2 linked regions of the Anaerobacillus sp. CMMVII genome follow. The protein of the gene in region 2 interacts with the protein of the main gene of each other region in a pairwise test. Links are inferred from orthologs where the notes say so. Each region holds a gene or a part of one and is shown on either strand. Other genes may lie near its edges.

Region 1 (6,311 bases), on a different replicon or contig from region 2:
GAGGATAGTTAATTCGTTCTCCAAATTCTACCCAGTCGAGATTTGCCATCATCAATAGGTAGCGTTTACCGCTAGCCGGGTCGCTAATGATGATATGGTCACGGCCAGCCGTTTCAATGCGGCCGCGGTATACCCTTGCATTCCATTCATTGTTACCTTGATAAGTAAAATAGAATGTACCAATCTTACCTTTGTTGAAGCGCAGGATATTTTCGATAAACGATTCTTCCACCCTGCCTGTCGGTAACTGCTGCCCAGTCCCAATTGGCATCACTGGCACTGAATAAGCGGGACCAGAAGGCATACCCGCCGGGAAGTTCCAAGGTTGTTGTGTGGCACCGTTGTGCATCATGGTATCTGAATAAAAACTAGGGGAATAGTTCATTGGATAATAACTAGAGTTTCCGCAAGTCATGAAAAGCTCATCTCCTTATTATTTTATCTATAAAATTCAGGGCAGTAGCCCGGTACACCGACATAGAAGCAATGATTTTTGTGCGCAAATTCGAACTGTGTCATGGGTGATCTTGGCATCGTCGGGGTACAAGGATCGCGGAATGCTTGCCCTGGACTCGGATTAAAAACCACAGACTCTGTCTGGCTCGAGGACTCCTATGACCATTTAATAAATTCCTAGCCCTTTGGAGGTCTTCTTCATTCGGACGCTGTGTATACAATGTTCCATTTAAAACAGGCTCAAAGTGAGGAATTCCAGTTCCTGGTATGGTTTGATAGATGACATGATTGATAGTGCGAAGATTTCTGAAGTCCGGTTCACAGTCTGCCTCGACCCGATTAGCCACAACCGTTCCTACATAATCCATCCCTTCGGCTCCCTCACCGATCGCCTCCGCTAACATGAGCCTTGCTAAATGCTCGACATCACGTTCAGTATGATTTATACGTCTACCCATTTTTCTCACCCCCTTTTGCCTATACAAGTAATTTATTGCTTGAAGTTAGTTTTGGTGACTTGCCTATGCGCCCAACTTAAGAAGCGCGGGGAAGCATGGGGACGGTTCTGGTGCTTCCTATTGGGTAATAACGAGGAAGCGTGGGGACGGTTCTAATGCTTCCTAATAGATAAATAACCACAGGAGGTATCCTAATGAATGCAAAAGCAACCAGGCATAGGACTCTAGACCCTATACCTGGTTGCTTTTGTTATTCTTTATATTTGAATTGTTTCTTTGTCTCTTCACCGAGCTTGGAGACGGGGCAAAGCAGAGTGACGGTTCTGTTGCTTCCAAAGAAAGCAACAGAACCGTCACTCTGCTAGAAAAAACATTCTTTATATTAATATTTAAGTAGAGGTGGAGCTTGACACACTTTTACCACCGGGTAATGAATCGGTCACTATAACAACCAGAAATTAAAATAGAATGATAGTTGAGAGAACGATATTTTTGAGTAATTTAGCGGTAACACATAAAGCGGATGGGAGGTTGGGACCTTCCGAAGGAAGGTGGCCATCAGGGTGACTTTTGAAGCAGTGAGCATGGCAATTTAACTATGTATGTTATTTATTTATAATAAACAAAAAAGCAATTCTTGCAATTATCACACCTCTCACCGTCAGAAAAGAGAAATAACAGCCCATATAAAATGTAGCCAATAGAAAACCTTTAGGAAAGGTTCTGGCTACTTTTTTTACGACAATGGATTTGCGTTTATTTCTGCTATTAAACATCAATATTAAAAGGTCAGCCATAATCGTCATGTAGTTGAAATGGTTGAGCGTATCACTTACACACCGGATTTCAGGATGAGAAAGCCATTAAACTTCTTTAAATCTTTTTTACTTCTAATTCTTGGATGGAAGCATGAGAACCGTCCCCATGCTTCTCCATCTCCTACAAAAGTATCGACAATAGCACTAATTTTGTATGTGATCAAATTAACAAATGTTTATTAGTAACATTTTGTTAATTAGTAGGAAAATGAAAAAAAGGCGAATTATGTAATAAAAAGGAATAAAATGAGGAAAAAAGTGGAAAAGTAAGTGTTTACATTATAGTATGAACGAGTTAGTATTGTTTGTAACGAACATCTAAATGTTAGTACTTTAACTTTTTGCTTCATTTAATAATCTGGATTTCCAAGTAGTTATCTGTTAACCATAACCTTTACCTAGGGAGAGAATATAAATGGAATCGCTACATCACATAAATGAGAGACAGGATCGGATTTATAGAGAGTTAGTAAATAAAGGTGAGGTAAGAATTAGTGACCTAACTGTAAAGTTTGGTGTAGTTGAAATGACAATTAGACGTGATTTTGAAAAGATGGAGAAACTTGGTCTATTAAAAAGAACTTACGGAGGGGCAATCCCTATAACAGATTATTATCCTGAATTGAATGAGCGTGAAGGGTTAAATTCAAGCGCAAAAAGTTTGATAGGTAAGAAGGCAGCGGAGTTTGTAAAAAATGGAGATGCGATATTTGTTGATGCTGGAACGACTACTCCATATTTAGTTAAAAACTTACCTCGTGAGATGGAATTAATAGTAGTTACAAATGCTATAAATGTAGCAACGCAAATACAAGGAGTTAATAAAGAAAAGATCGTTATTGGAGGGATTTTAAGGGATGCAACTTCTTCCCTAGTAGGGCCATTAGCAGAAGCGTGTCTCGAGAATTTATCGTTCAATAGGGTATTCCTATCTGCATCTGGTTTTACCCTCGAACAAGGATTTAGTAATGCGAATGGTTTCGAAGTCCAAATAAAAAAGCTAGTGATGAGAAATTCTAAAGAAGTTAATTTTCTCATTGATCATAGTAAACTAGGTAATCAATTCCTACACAAAATAGCTAATTTGGATGGAAGTGTAAATCGAATTATTACTGATAAAGAACTCCCAAAAGAGTATCGGAAAATTATAGAGGAACAGGGTATCGAGATTGTCATATGTAGTTAATAGAATTCAGTTCAGATATTATCCCTAAGATTACTAGTATCAATTTATAAATGGTACATAAAGAAATAAGGTGGATATTAAATCACAAAAGTGATTTTAATATAAAAAAATAATAGACTGAAAGGGGCATTACTAATGAAGAAAGCAATCGTTTTTCTACTAGTTACATTGTTAACCTTTGGTTTAGCTGCATGTAACAACAATGAAGGGGCAAGTGGTGAAGGTGAAGGTGGTTACAAATTTGGTTACACATCTATGACCCAGAACAACCCATTTTTTCAAGTGTTAGAAGAAGCAGTGCGCGAAAGTGTTGAGGCAAATGGAGATACTTTAATTACAATGAATCCGGCTATGGATGTAGAATTGCAAATTAATCAAATTGAAGATCTTATCACCCAAGGAATTGATGCAATTTTCTTAAACCCGGTGGATTGGGAAGGTATTAGACCAGCCCTAGTTATGTTAGAAGAAGCGGGAATCCCAATTATTAACTACGATACAGAAGTTAAAGATTTTGATTATGTTACCGCTTACGTTGGTTCCGATAACAAAAATGCAGGAAGAGTTGCTGGTGAGGACTTAGTTAAAAGATACCCGAATGGTGGGAAAATTGTCATTTTAGACAGCCCAACGATGAATTCGATTAATGACCGAATTGATGGCTTTTTAGAAGCTATTGAAGGTAAAGGCTTTGAAATAGTTGCGCAACAAGATGCTAAAGGTGATTTAGAAACGGCATTAAATTTAACAGAAGATATCCTTCAAGCACACTCAGGTATTATTGCTATCATGGGTGGAAATGATCCGACAGCATTAGGTGCATTAGCAGCACTTAAGGCAGCAAATATTTCTGACATCATAGTTTATGGAGTAGACGGATCTCCAGATGCTAAAGCTGAAATTGCTACAGGTGGAGCGTTTGTTGGTTCTGGTGCACAATCGCCTATTTCAATTGGAAAGCAATCAGTAGAGGTAGCTTATAAGATTCTTAAAGGAGAAGATTTCACATTTAGAACTCCTGTAGAAACCTTCTTAATCAACCAAGATAACGTAAATCAATATGGTACAGACGGATGGCAGTAAGCAATAAATAGCATTGTTTAATTATGCAGGTGACTTAACGGAAAAAAATGACCTCTTTTAAGTGTACATAAAGATATTTATAAGCAGTTTTTATTATATCTTTCACACATGAGGCCTTTGAATGTTATGTCACCTCTTTTATTTAGTGGGGTGTATAAAATGGATAGCAAACTACTAGAAATGAAAAAAGTAAATAAGAGATTCCCTGGAGTCCATGCATTGAAAGATGTCAATTTTGAATTGGAAAGTGGTGAAGTTCATGCCCTTCTAGGTGAGAATGGTGCAGGCAAATCCACATTAATGAAAATTCTTGGTGGTATTTATAGCATCGATGAAGGTGAAATATTTATTAATAACAATAAAATTGAAATCAACGATGTTAAAATAGCTCAAAATTTAGGTGTTAGTGTCATCCACCAGGAAATTGTCCTAGTTCCCTATTTATCAATAGCTGAAAATATCTTTCTAGGTAGGGAAGATGTTACAAAGGCAGGATTAATTGATGAAAAATCCATGTATAAAAAGGCTCAAAAATTTCTAGAAGACTTTGGTTTACAGTTAGATGCTAGGACCCCTATTAAAAAACTTACTGTTGCTCAACAACAGATGATTGAAATCATAAAGGCGGTTTCCTTTAATTCAAAGATCATTATTATGGATGAGCCAACTTCTTCATTAACTGAAAAAGAAGTGGATTTTCTATTTAACACTATTAGGAAGCTGAAGAAACAAGGGGTAGGCATTGTGTATATCTCCCACAGAATGAATGAATTATTTGAAATTACTGATAGGATAACCGTTATGCGAGATGGTACTTATATAGGAACAGTTACGACCAAGGAAACAACATATGACAAACTAATCTCAATGATGGTAGGTAGATCCCTAACAAATTATTATGTAAGAGATTATGTTGAAAACGGAAAGACCGTAATGGAAGTAAAGAACTTAACTAAAAAAGGTGTACTAGATAATATAAGTTTTGAACTAAAAAAAGGAGAGATCCTTGGTTTTGCAGGATTGGTTGGTGCGGGTAGATCTGAGTTAATGAAGTGCATATTTGGCTTAGATTTATTTGAAAAAGGTGATATTTATGTAAATGATGTTAAAGCCAATATTAAAAATCCGAACGATGCAATTAAAAACAGAATTGCATATGTGACAGAGAACAGAAAAGAAGAGGGATTATTTTTAATAAGATCAGTAGAGTACAATTTAACCATAAAAATCCTTCAAGATTTCATGAAATTCTTTAGGGTCAATCATAAATATGAGCGAAAAGTGACGAATGAATTTATAAACGATCTTTCTATTAAAACTCCATCTCCCGATCAAATTGTAAAAAATTTAAGTGGTGGAAATCAACAAAAAGTATTGATTTCAAGATGGCTGGCGACCAACCCTAAAGTATTGATCCTCGATGAACCAACACGCGGGGTAGATGTAGGGGCAAAAGCAGAAATTTACTCTATTATGAATCGATTAGTAAAAGAGGGTGTCTCTATTATCATGATTTCCTCAGAATTACCTGAGGTAATAAATATGAGTGATAGAATTGCTGTTATGTCCAATGGAAGAATACAAGCAATTTTAAATAAAGAAGAATTTAACCAAGAAACGATTATGCATTACGCTACCGGAGGGGATAAACTTGGCGCAAGTTAATTTAAATGAACCAAAAAGGGCTAATAACTTCTTTGGAAATCTCGCAATTGATTTGGCGTATGGAACAAAGAGTTTTATACGTGATAATTTGGGGATTATTATCGGTTTACTAGTCCTATGTATCGTTATATCCATTATAAATCCAACCTTTTTAACGTCTAATAATCTATTAAATGTTTTAAGACAAACATCTACCAATCTATACTTAGCTTTAGCAATGACGATGATCATCATACTTGGAGGGATTGACCTTTCTGTCGGGTCCATAATGGCCGTTACTGGGGTTATTACAACACTTTTTATTGCCACTTTTGGTGCTCCTGTTTGGGTAGCGGTTTCTATGGGGTTGTTAGTGGGGATGTTATTCGGAGCACTGAATGGCTACGTAGTAGCAACTACAATTATCCCACCATTTATTGTCACCCTTGCAACCATGAATATTGCTCGCGGAGCTGCCTATGTCATAACCGATGGAAAGCCAGTCCGAGTTATGTCTGATGAATTTAACTTTATCGGTTCAGGGTATCTCGGTGGTGTTATACCGATGCCGGTCGTATATTTAGTCATTTTATTAATTATCTGTTATTTAATCATGAATAAAACAAAACTAGGAAGATACATGTATGCTGTTGGTGGTAACGCTGA
Region 2 (7,958 bases):
TTTCATATAATACCTTTATTAATTAAATGGAGAGACTGCTTCGATTGGGACAGTACTTTTTATAAGCATATTGTAGCGAATCAGGGTTGGTGTAAGCCTGGTATAGAGCTGTAAAGAGGAAAATCACCCATGAGCTTCACACCGAACTTTGAGTAGGCTGTGACGAATCATTCACGTTACGAATTTCAAGTGAGCAGTGCAAATGCTGTTTAACAGGGTGGTACCGCGGGTAAACCTTCTCGTCCCTACATAGGGATGAGAAGGTTTTTTTGTACTTTCTAAAGGAAGTTTCAATTTACCTCGAAGCAAAACAATAAAATACATGGAGGAACTAGAAATGGAATATAAAGACACATTATTAATGCCAAAGACTGAATTCCCAATGCGTGGGAATTTACCAAGCCGAGAGCCGCAAATTCAGGAAAAATGGAATCAATTAAATATTTATCAAAAGGTTCAAGAAAGAACAAAGGGGCTACCATTATATGTTTTACATGATGGACCACCATATGCTAATGGTGATATTCATATCGGTCATGCCCTAAACAAAATCTTAAAAGATTTTATTGTTCGTTATAAATCGATGGCTGGGTTCCAAGCACCTTATGTTCCGGGTTGGGACACTCATGGATTACCAATTGAAACGGCGCTTACAAAAAACGGTAAAGTAAACCGCAAAGAAATGACAGTTGCTGAATTTCGTAAGCTATGTGAAGACTATGCACTAGAACAAGTAGATCGTCAACGTGAACAGTTTAAACGTCTAGGTGTTCGTGGAGATTGGGAAAATCCTTACATTACCCTAAACAAAGAATATGAAGCACAACAAATTAAAGTATTTGGAGATATGGCGAAAAAGGGTTACATCTACAAGGGGAAAAAACCTGTATATTGGTCTCCTTCATCTGAGTCGGCGCTGGCTGAAGCAGAAATTGAATACCAAGATAAGCGCTCTCCATCTATTTATGTAGCATTTAGTGTAAAAGATGGTAGAGATGTTTTAGCAGGTGACGAAAAAATCGTGATCTGGACAACTACCCCTTGGACTATTCCAGCTAACCTGGCCATTTGTTTACACCCAGAATTAGAATACTCAGTTGTACAAGTAGATGAAGAGAAATATGTTGTTGCTTCTGGCCTACTTGAGAACCTAATTAGTGTTTTTGAATGGGAATCTTATGAAGTAATTAAGAAAGTAAAAGGTGCTGAGCTAGAGCACGTTAAGGCTCGTCACCCACTTTATGATCGCGACTCAATAGTCATCCTTGGGGACCATGTAACATTAGACGCTGGAACAGGCTGTGTTCACACTGCTCCTGGACATGGGGAAGATGATTTTATCGTAGGACAAAAGTATAATCTTGATGTTCTATGTCCTGTAGATGATAGAGGATGCTTTACGAATGAAGCGCCCGGTTTTGAAGGGTTATTTTACGATGAAGCCAATAAACCGATTACTGAAAAATTAAAAGAGGCCGGAGCTTTATTAAAGCTTTCATTTATGACACACTCCTACCCACATGACTGGAGAACAAAAAAACCGGTAATCTTCCGAGCAACTGCTCAATGGTTTGCCTCAATAAAAGATTTCCGTGAACAACTCTTAACGTCAATTAAAGAAGTTGAGTGGGTTCCAGCTTGGGGTGAAACACGCTTGTTTAACATGGTTCGCGACCGTGGCGATTGGTGTATTTCAAGACAGCGTGCATGGGGTGTTCCAATCCCTGTCTTCTATGGAGAAGATAACGAACCAGTTATTACTGATGAAACAATCAATCATGTATCAAATTTATTTAGACAACATGGTTCAAATATTTGGTTTGAGTGGGAAGCTAGTGAATTACTACCTGAAGGGTTTACTTGGCCACAAAGCCCTAATGGCACGTTTACAAAGGAAACAGATATTATGGATGTTTGGTTTGATTCAGGTTCATCTCACCAGGCAGTATTAGTTGAACGAGACGATCTACAACGACCTGCTGATCTTTATTTAGAAGGGTCGGATCAATACCGTGGTTGGTTTAATTCTTCTTTATCCACGTCTGTAGCAGTTTCAGGAAAAGCTCCTTATAAAGGTGTACTAAGTCATGGATTTGTTTTAGATGGTGAAGGCAGAAAGATGAGTAAATCAATTGGTAACGTAGTTGTCCCGAATAATGTAATGAAGCAACTAGGTGCTGATATCCTACGTTTATGGGTAGCTTCTGTCGATTATCAAGCTGATGTTCGTGTATCAGATGACATTTTAAAACAAGTGGCAGAAGTTTACCGCAAAATCCGTAACACGTTCCGTTTCTTATTGGGGAATTTGCACGATTTTAATCCTGAAACAGATCGTGTAGCATTAACCAAGTTACCACAGCTAGACCGTTACGTTTTAATTAAACTAAACAAGCTTGTGAAAGAGGTTAAAGCAAATTACGATCATTATCAGTTTGCTGGTGTTTATAATAAAATTCATAATTTCTGTTCAATTGAACTAAGTTCTTTCTATATGGATATTGCTAAGGATACATTATATATCCAACACCAAAACGATCAAAGCCGACGTGCCATTCAGACAGTAATGTATGACGTCTTAGTGGCTCTAACTAAGCTTGTGGCACCAATTCTTCCTCATACAGCTGATGAGGTGTGGCCGTTTATTCCTGGGGTCAATACTGAAAGTGTTCAGTTAACAGACATGCCTGAAGAAAATTCAACTGTCTATGATGAATTAATTGAAAAGAAATGGGATCAAGTACTAGAATTACGTGATGATGTATTAAAGGCTCTAGAGACAGCTAGAAACGAAAAGAAGATCGGTAAGTCATTAACAGCAGCAATTGCTTTATATCCAAATGAAACAGTAAAAGAATTGCTTTCAACGATTACTGATTTAGAAAAACTATTTATCGTTTCCAAGGCAGTTGTTGCAGGAAATAAAACGTCTGCACCAAATGAGGCACAGCATTTTGATACAATTGCAATCGTTGTTGAAAAAGCAGCAGGAGAGACATGTGAACGCTGTTGGGTCGTTTCTGAAACAGTTAGCGAAGATGATGCTCATCCAACTCTTTGCTCAAGCTGCGCAAACATTGTAAAAAATCATTACTAAAACGCCTGAAGCAAAACATGGCTTAGCCATTGTTTTGCTTTTCTTTTTTTTCGTACTAACAACAATTTACAGTTATTACAAACAAATTTAGTAAATCTTGTTTCGGCTAATGTTTCATTGTAAGGATAAACTATGTTTGAAACCATCTTATCCAAAAGGAGGCTAGTGAGATGGGCAAATATGATAACATAAAACGGGAATTGTTAGCTGAAAAAGAACGTTTAGAAGAAAGAATTAAGGAACTTGATCATTATGACTTGAATAAATCAATGTCCTTTTCTACTGGAGAATTATCACAGTATGATAACCATCCTGCTGATACTGCGACTGATACGTATGAGAGAGGTAAGGATATTGCCTTATTTGAGCATATAAACCAGGAGTATGAAGATGTAATAGCTGCACTAGAGAGAATGGAAAATGGATCGTATGGAATATGCGAAGTCTCGGGAAAAGAAATACCTTATGAGCGTTTACAGGCATTACCCACAGCAAGAACTACAATCGAGTATAGTAAGGAAAATGTAATTGCTCGAGAGCGCCCGGTTGAAGAAGATGTACTAAAATCATTTGATGAGTTTAACTTTGATAATAATGATAATGAAACCGAGTTTGACGCTGAAGATGCCTGGCAATCTGTGGCGAAATTTAATGACAATTCCATGGTATTTGAAGACTCAAGTTTAAATAACGGTGAGGAACTCATAGGATATGTCGAAGAAATTGAAGCGTTTGTTTCTACAGATATTGAAGGGTATAAAGGTGATGAAAATATTTCTATTCAAAGAAATGTTCATTATGATCACTATATGGACCAACTAGATCGTTTAGAAGCTGGAGATGACATTTAATAAGGTTAGCTTAGATTTTTGTTTTTTTATTACGCTCTTTTCAAAAAGATTGTTGTTATTAGCTTTTAGGTCGTAACAAAGGGTTCTTCACGCAGAATAAATAAGCCATTGGGACAAATAAATTTGCCCCAAAAGGTTATTTATTCTCAAAAGACGACCTAAAAGCAACAAAGTTTACAAAAGAGCCTTTTATTAAGGTAAAAAGAGGTGTTTCTCCCTCTTTTTACTTAAAAGCTCAAAGGAGATGCCCATAAAAAACTCTAAACTCTAAACTTTGCACTCTAAACTGCTGCTCCCAAGATTGTTCAAATCCCTTAGCTATGCTAAAATGCTAAGAGATATGAAACATACTAGGAGAGCGGAGGAGCATAGATGAGATATTACATACTAGCAATTATCATACTTTTATTAGATCAAGCAACAAAATGGCTTATCGTAACAAAAATGGCGTTACACGAACAAATTGCAATTATCGAAAACGTTCTTTATATTACATCCCATCGAAATAAAGGTGCTGCGTTTGGGATCTTACAAGGGCAAATGTGGCTATTCTTTATTGTCACAACCATAGTCGTGACTTTTGTTGTTTATTATATTTATAAGCACGCGAAAGAAAGTAAGTTATTAGGCATTTCATTAGGCTTAGTTCTAGGAGGAGCCATCGGTAACTTTATTGATCGACTTTTCCGCGGTGAGGTTGTTGACTTTATTGATGTTTATATTTTCACTTACGATTTTGCTATTTTTAATGTCGCAGATATGGCCTTAGTCATTGGTGTCGGAATATTAATGCTTCAAATCTTTTTAGAAGAAGGAAAAACAAGGGAGAATAAATAATGGAAATATATGAATGGACGATAGAGGAAAGCGAAAAAAACGAACGTTTAGATAAATGGCTTTCCGCACAAGAAAATGATTGGTCCCGTACTCAGGTGCAGCTTTGGATGAAGGAAGGTAACCTAACTGTAAATGGGAATCATGTGAAAAGTAATTATAAATGTCAAATCGGTGATAAGATAAACTTGGTTGTTCCAGAACCACAGTTGCTTGATGTGGAACCGGAGGAAATGAACCTTGATATTGTCTATGAAGATGAACACGTGCTAGTTGTTAATAAGCCCCGTGGTATGGTTGTTCACCCCGCTCCAGGTCACTTAACTGGTACATTGGTAAATGGTCTAATGGCCCACTGTAAAGATTTATCTGGAATTAATGGAGTTTTACGCCCAGGAATCGTACATCGTATCGATAAAGACACTTCAGGTTTGTTAATGGTTGCCAAAAATGATAAGGCTCATGAATCGTTAGTAAACCAATTAAAAGATAAAACTACAACGCGTATCTATAAAGGAATCGCCCATGGGGTCATTGCTCACGATCATGGTACAATTGATGCTCCAATAGGTAGGGATAAACAAGACCGCCAAAGCATGACAGTTACAGATGACAACAGTCGGGATGCAGTTACTCATTTTACTGTGTTAGAACGATTAAAAGATTTTACGCTCATTGAATGTCGTTTGGAAACTGGTCGTACTCATCAAATTAGGGTTCATCTAAAGTACATTGGTCACCCATTAGCAGGAGACCCGAAGTATGGACCACCTCGGACATTGAAGCTACCTATTCAGGGTCAAGCCCTTCATGCAGCTGTTCTTGGTTTTACTCATCCTGTTTCAGGAGAGAGATTAACCTTTGAAAGAGATGTCCCTGAAGACTTTCTTCATTTACTTGAAGAAATTCGCAAAAGTTCTCATTGACAGTTATGATGAAATTTGTCATAATACAATAGACAAGAAGATATCTTCCCTTTAACTACAGTCCCGTGAGACTGAGAAGGAATTAGAGAAACGTTACAGATAGGAGCTTACTGTGCCTATGTCTGTTATTAGCGTAAACTCAAAAGCCTCTCATCCTTATTACGGTGAGAGGCTTTTTCGTTGGGGAAAAGATCTTGAATTCAAATATCTCTATAGAAGGGTGGTGCAAATATGTCTAAGGCAACTGTTATCTTAGATGAACAAGCAGTTAGAAGGGCATTGACGAGAATTGCCCATGAAATAATTGAACGGAATAAGGGAATTGAAGACTGTGTACTAGTTGGAATTAAAACTAGAGGTATCTATATTGCCAATCGGTTAGCAGAGCGTATTGAGGAAATTGAAGGCACTAAAATAACTGTTGGTGAAGTTGATATTACTTTATATCGTGATGATCTTTCTCATAAAACTGAAAATATGGAGCCATTATTAAAAGGCACATCAGTTCCTGTTGATATTAATGATAAGAAAGTGATATTAGTTGATGATGTTCTTTATACTGGTAGAACTGTTCGAGCAGCATTAGATGCAATTATGGATATTGGTCGACCATCGCAGATTCAATTAGCGGTATTGATTGACCGCGGACATCGAGAATTACCAATTAGACCGGATTATATCGGTAAAAACGTACCAACATCCAAAACTGAAATGATCGTTGCAAAGTTAAAAGAAGTAGATCAGTTAGATGAAGTAACAATTGAACAAAAAACCTCCCTTTAAAACAGTCCTGAGAGGCTGACAAGGGGTATACTCCTCTTACTTAAGATAACTCTTTTGGGTTAATTTTGAGTAGAAGACCGTACCTCTTTGGATAATGACAAAGAGGTTTTTTGTATAAAAAGTTAATTTTGAGGAGGAGTATTAATTATGAATACACAAAAAGATGTAGGAATTCGCGAAATACCAAAAGCAGACAAATGGTTAGTATTAAGCTTGCAACATCTATTTGCAATGTTTGGGGCAACAATCTTAGTTCCATATCTTGTAGGGTTAAGCCCTGCGGTTGCATTGGTATCAAGTGGATTAGGGACTTTAGCATATTTACTTATCACTAGAGGTCAAGTACCAGCATACTTAGGTTCATCATTTGCTTTTATCGCACCAATTATCGCAGCAACAACACTAGGTGGACCAGAAGGGGCGATGGTAGGAAGCTTTGTAGCCGGTTTAATTTACGGAGTAGTAGCATTGTTTATTAAGACAAGTGGAGTTAACTGGTTAATGAACATTTTACCGCCAATCGTAGTTGGACCAGTCATAATGGTTATCGGATTAGGGTTAGCGGGAGTTGCGGTAAGTATGGCAATGAATGTTCCTGGTACAAATGATTATGATGGTACATTGTTTACAGTGGCATTAGTAACGTTAGGAATTACAGTAATAGCGTCGATGTTCTTTAAAGGCTTTTTCGGACTTATTCCAATTCTTATAGGTATTGTTGGTGGATATTCGTTTGCTTACTTCCAAGGGATCATTGATATGACACCAGTTAAGGAAGCTGCATGGATCCAAGCACCAGATTTTATCATTCCATTCGTAACTTATACACCAGCTTTTTCTTGGCAAATTATCGCTATTATGGTTCCAATTGCAGTAGTAACAATTGCTGAACATATCGGTGACCAAATGGTTTTAAGTAAAGTAGTTGGGAAAAACTTTATTAAGACTCCTGGCTTACATCGCTCTTTACTTGGAGACGGGGTAGCAACGATGATTGCATCAGTTCTAGGTGGTCCACCAAACACGACTTATGGAGAAAACATTGGTGTTATCGCGTTAACGAGAGTATATAGTGTGTTTGTTATCGGTGGAGCAGCATGTTTAGCAGTGATGTTCGGCTTTGTAGGAAAAATCTCAGCATTAATCTCAACGATCCCTACTGCAGTAATGGGTGGAGTTTCAATCCTGTTATTCGGTATCATCGCATCAAGTGGTTTAAGAATGTTAATCGATAATAAAATCGATTTAGGAAACAAGCGTAATCTAATTATATCTTCAGTAATTTTGGTTATTGGTATCGGTGGAGCCTTTATACAGGTCTCTGACCATGTTCAAATTGCTGGTATGGCTTTAGCAACAATCATTGGGATTGTTCTAAATTTAGTATTACCTGGAAGAGAAAAAGTTGATTTAAATGCAATGTTTGAAGAAGAACTAGAAGAAGTGGAAAAATCAGCAGCTTAATAT

Evidence for each region.
Region 1: the proteins of ileS (region 2) and H1D32_RS07415 interact in binary tests that used the Escherichia coli proteins (3 or more experiments, as listed by UniProt). The link is inferred for Anaerobacillus sp. CMMVII from one-to-one orthologs.

Annotation. Positions count from the first base shown.
Region 1 is NZ_JACEHK010000003.1:12,010-18,320, forward strand. What follows is about bases 2,239-5,027. They hold H1D32_RS07415 (sugar ABC transporter substrate-binding protein), read left to right. Parts: upstream 2,239-3,053; coding sequence 3,054-4,001; downstream 4,002-5,027. Other genes in these bases: H1D32_RS07410 (DeoR/GlpR family DNA-binding transcription regulator), read left to right, coding at 2,239-2,918; H1D32_RS07420 (sugar ABC transporter ATP-binding protein), read left to right, coding at 4,161-5,027. In the rest of the region: spore coat protein GerQ, read right to left, coding at 1-415; H1D32_RS07405 (cell wall hydrolase), read right to left, coding at 516-914; more of H1D32_RS07410, read left to right, coding at 2,148-2,238; more of H1D32_RS07420, read left to right, coding at 5,028-5,666; H1D32_RS07425 (ABC transporter permease subunit), read left to right, coding at 5,653-6,311. UniProt on the Escherichia coli protein: Part of the ABC transporter complex RbsABC involved in ribose import. Binds ribose. Also serves as the primary chemoreceptor for chemotaxis.
Region 2 is NZ_JACEHK010000016.1:8,347-16,304, forward strand. The notes cover bases 1-3,297. They hold ileS (isoleucine--tRNA ligase), read left to right. Parts: upstream 1-337; coding sequence 338-3,097; downstream 3,098-3,297. Other genes in these bases: H1D32_RS20190 (TraR/DksA C4-type zinc finger protein), read left to right, coding at 3,268-3,297. Also shown: more of H1D32_RS20190, read left to right, coding at 3,298-3,948; lspA (signal peptidase II), read left to right, coding at 4,321-4,785; H1D32_RS20200 (RluA family pseudouridine synthase), read left to right, coding at 4,785-5,708; bifunctional pyr operon transcriptional regulator/uracil phosphoribosyltransferase PyrR, read left to right, coding at 5,940-6,491; H1D32_RS20210 (solute carrier family 23 protein), read left to right, coding at 6,639-7,955. UniProt on the Escherichia coli protein: Catalyzes the attachment of isoleucine to tRNA(Ile). As IleRS can inadvertently accommodate and process structurally similar amino acids such as valine, to avoid such errors it has two additional distinct tRNA(Ile)-dependent editing activities.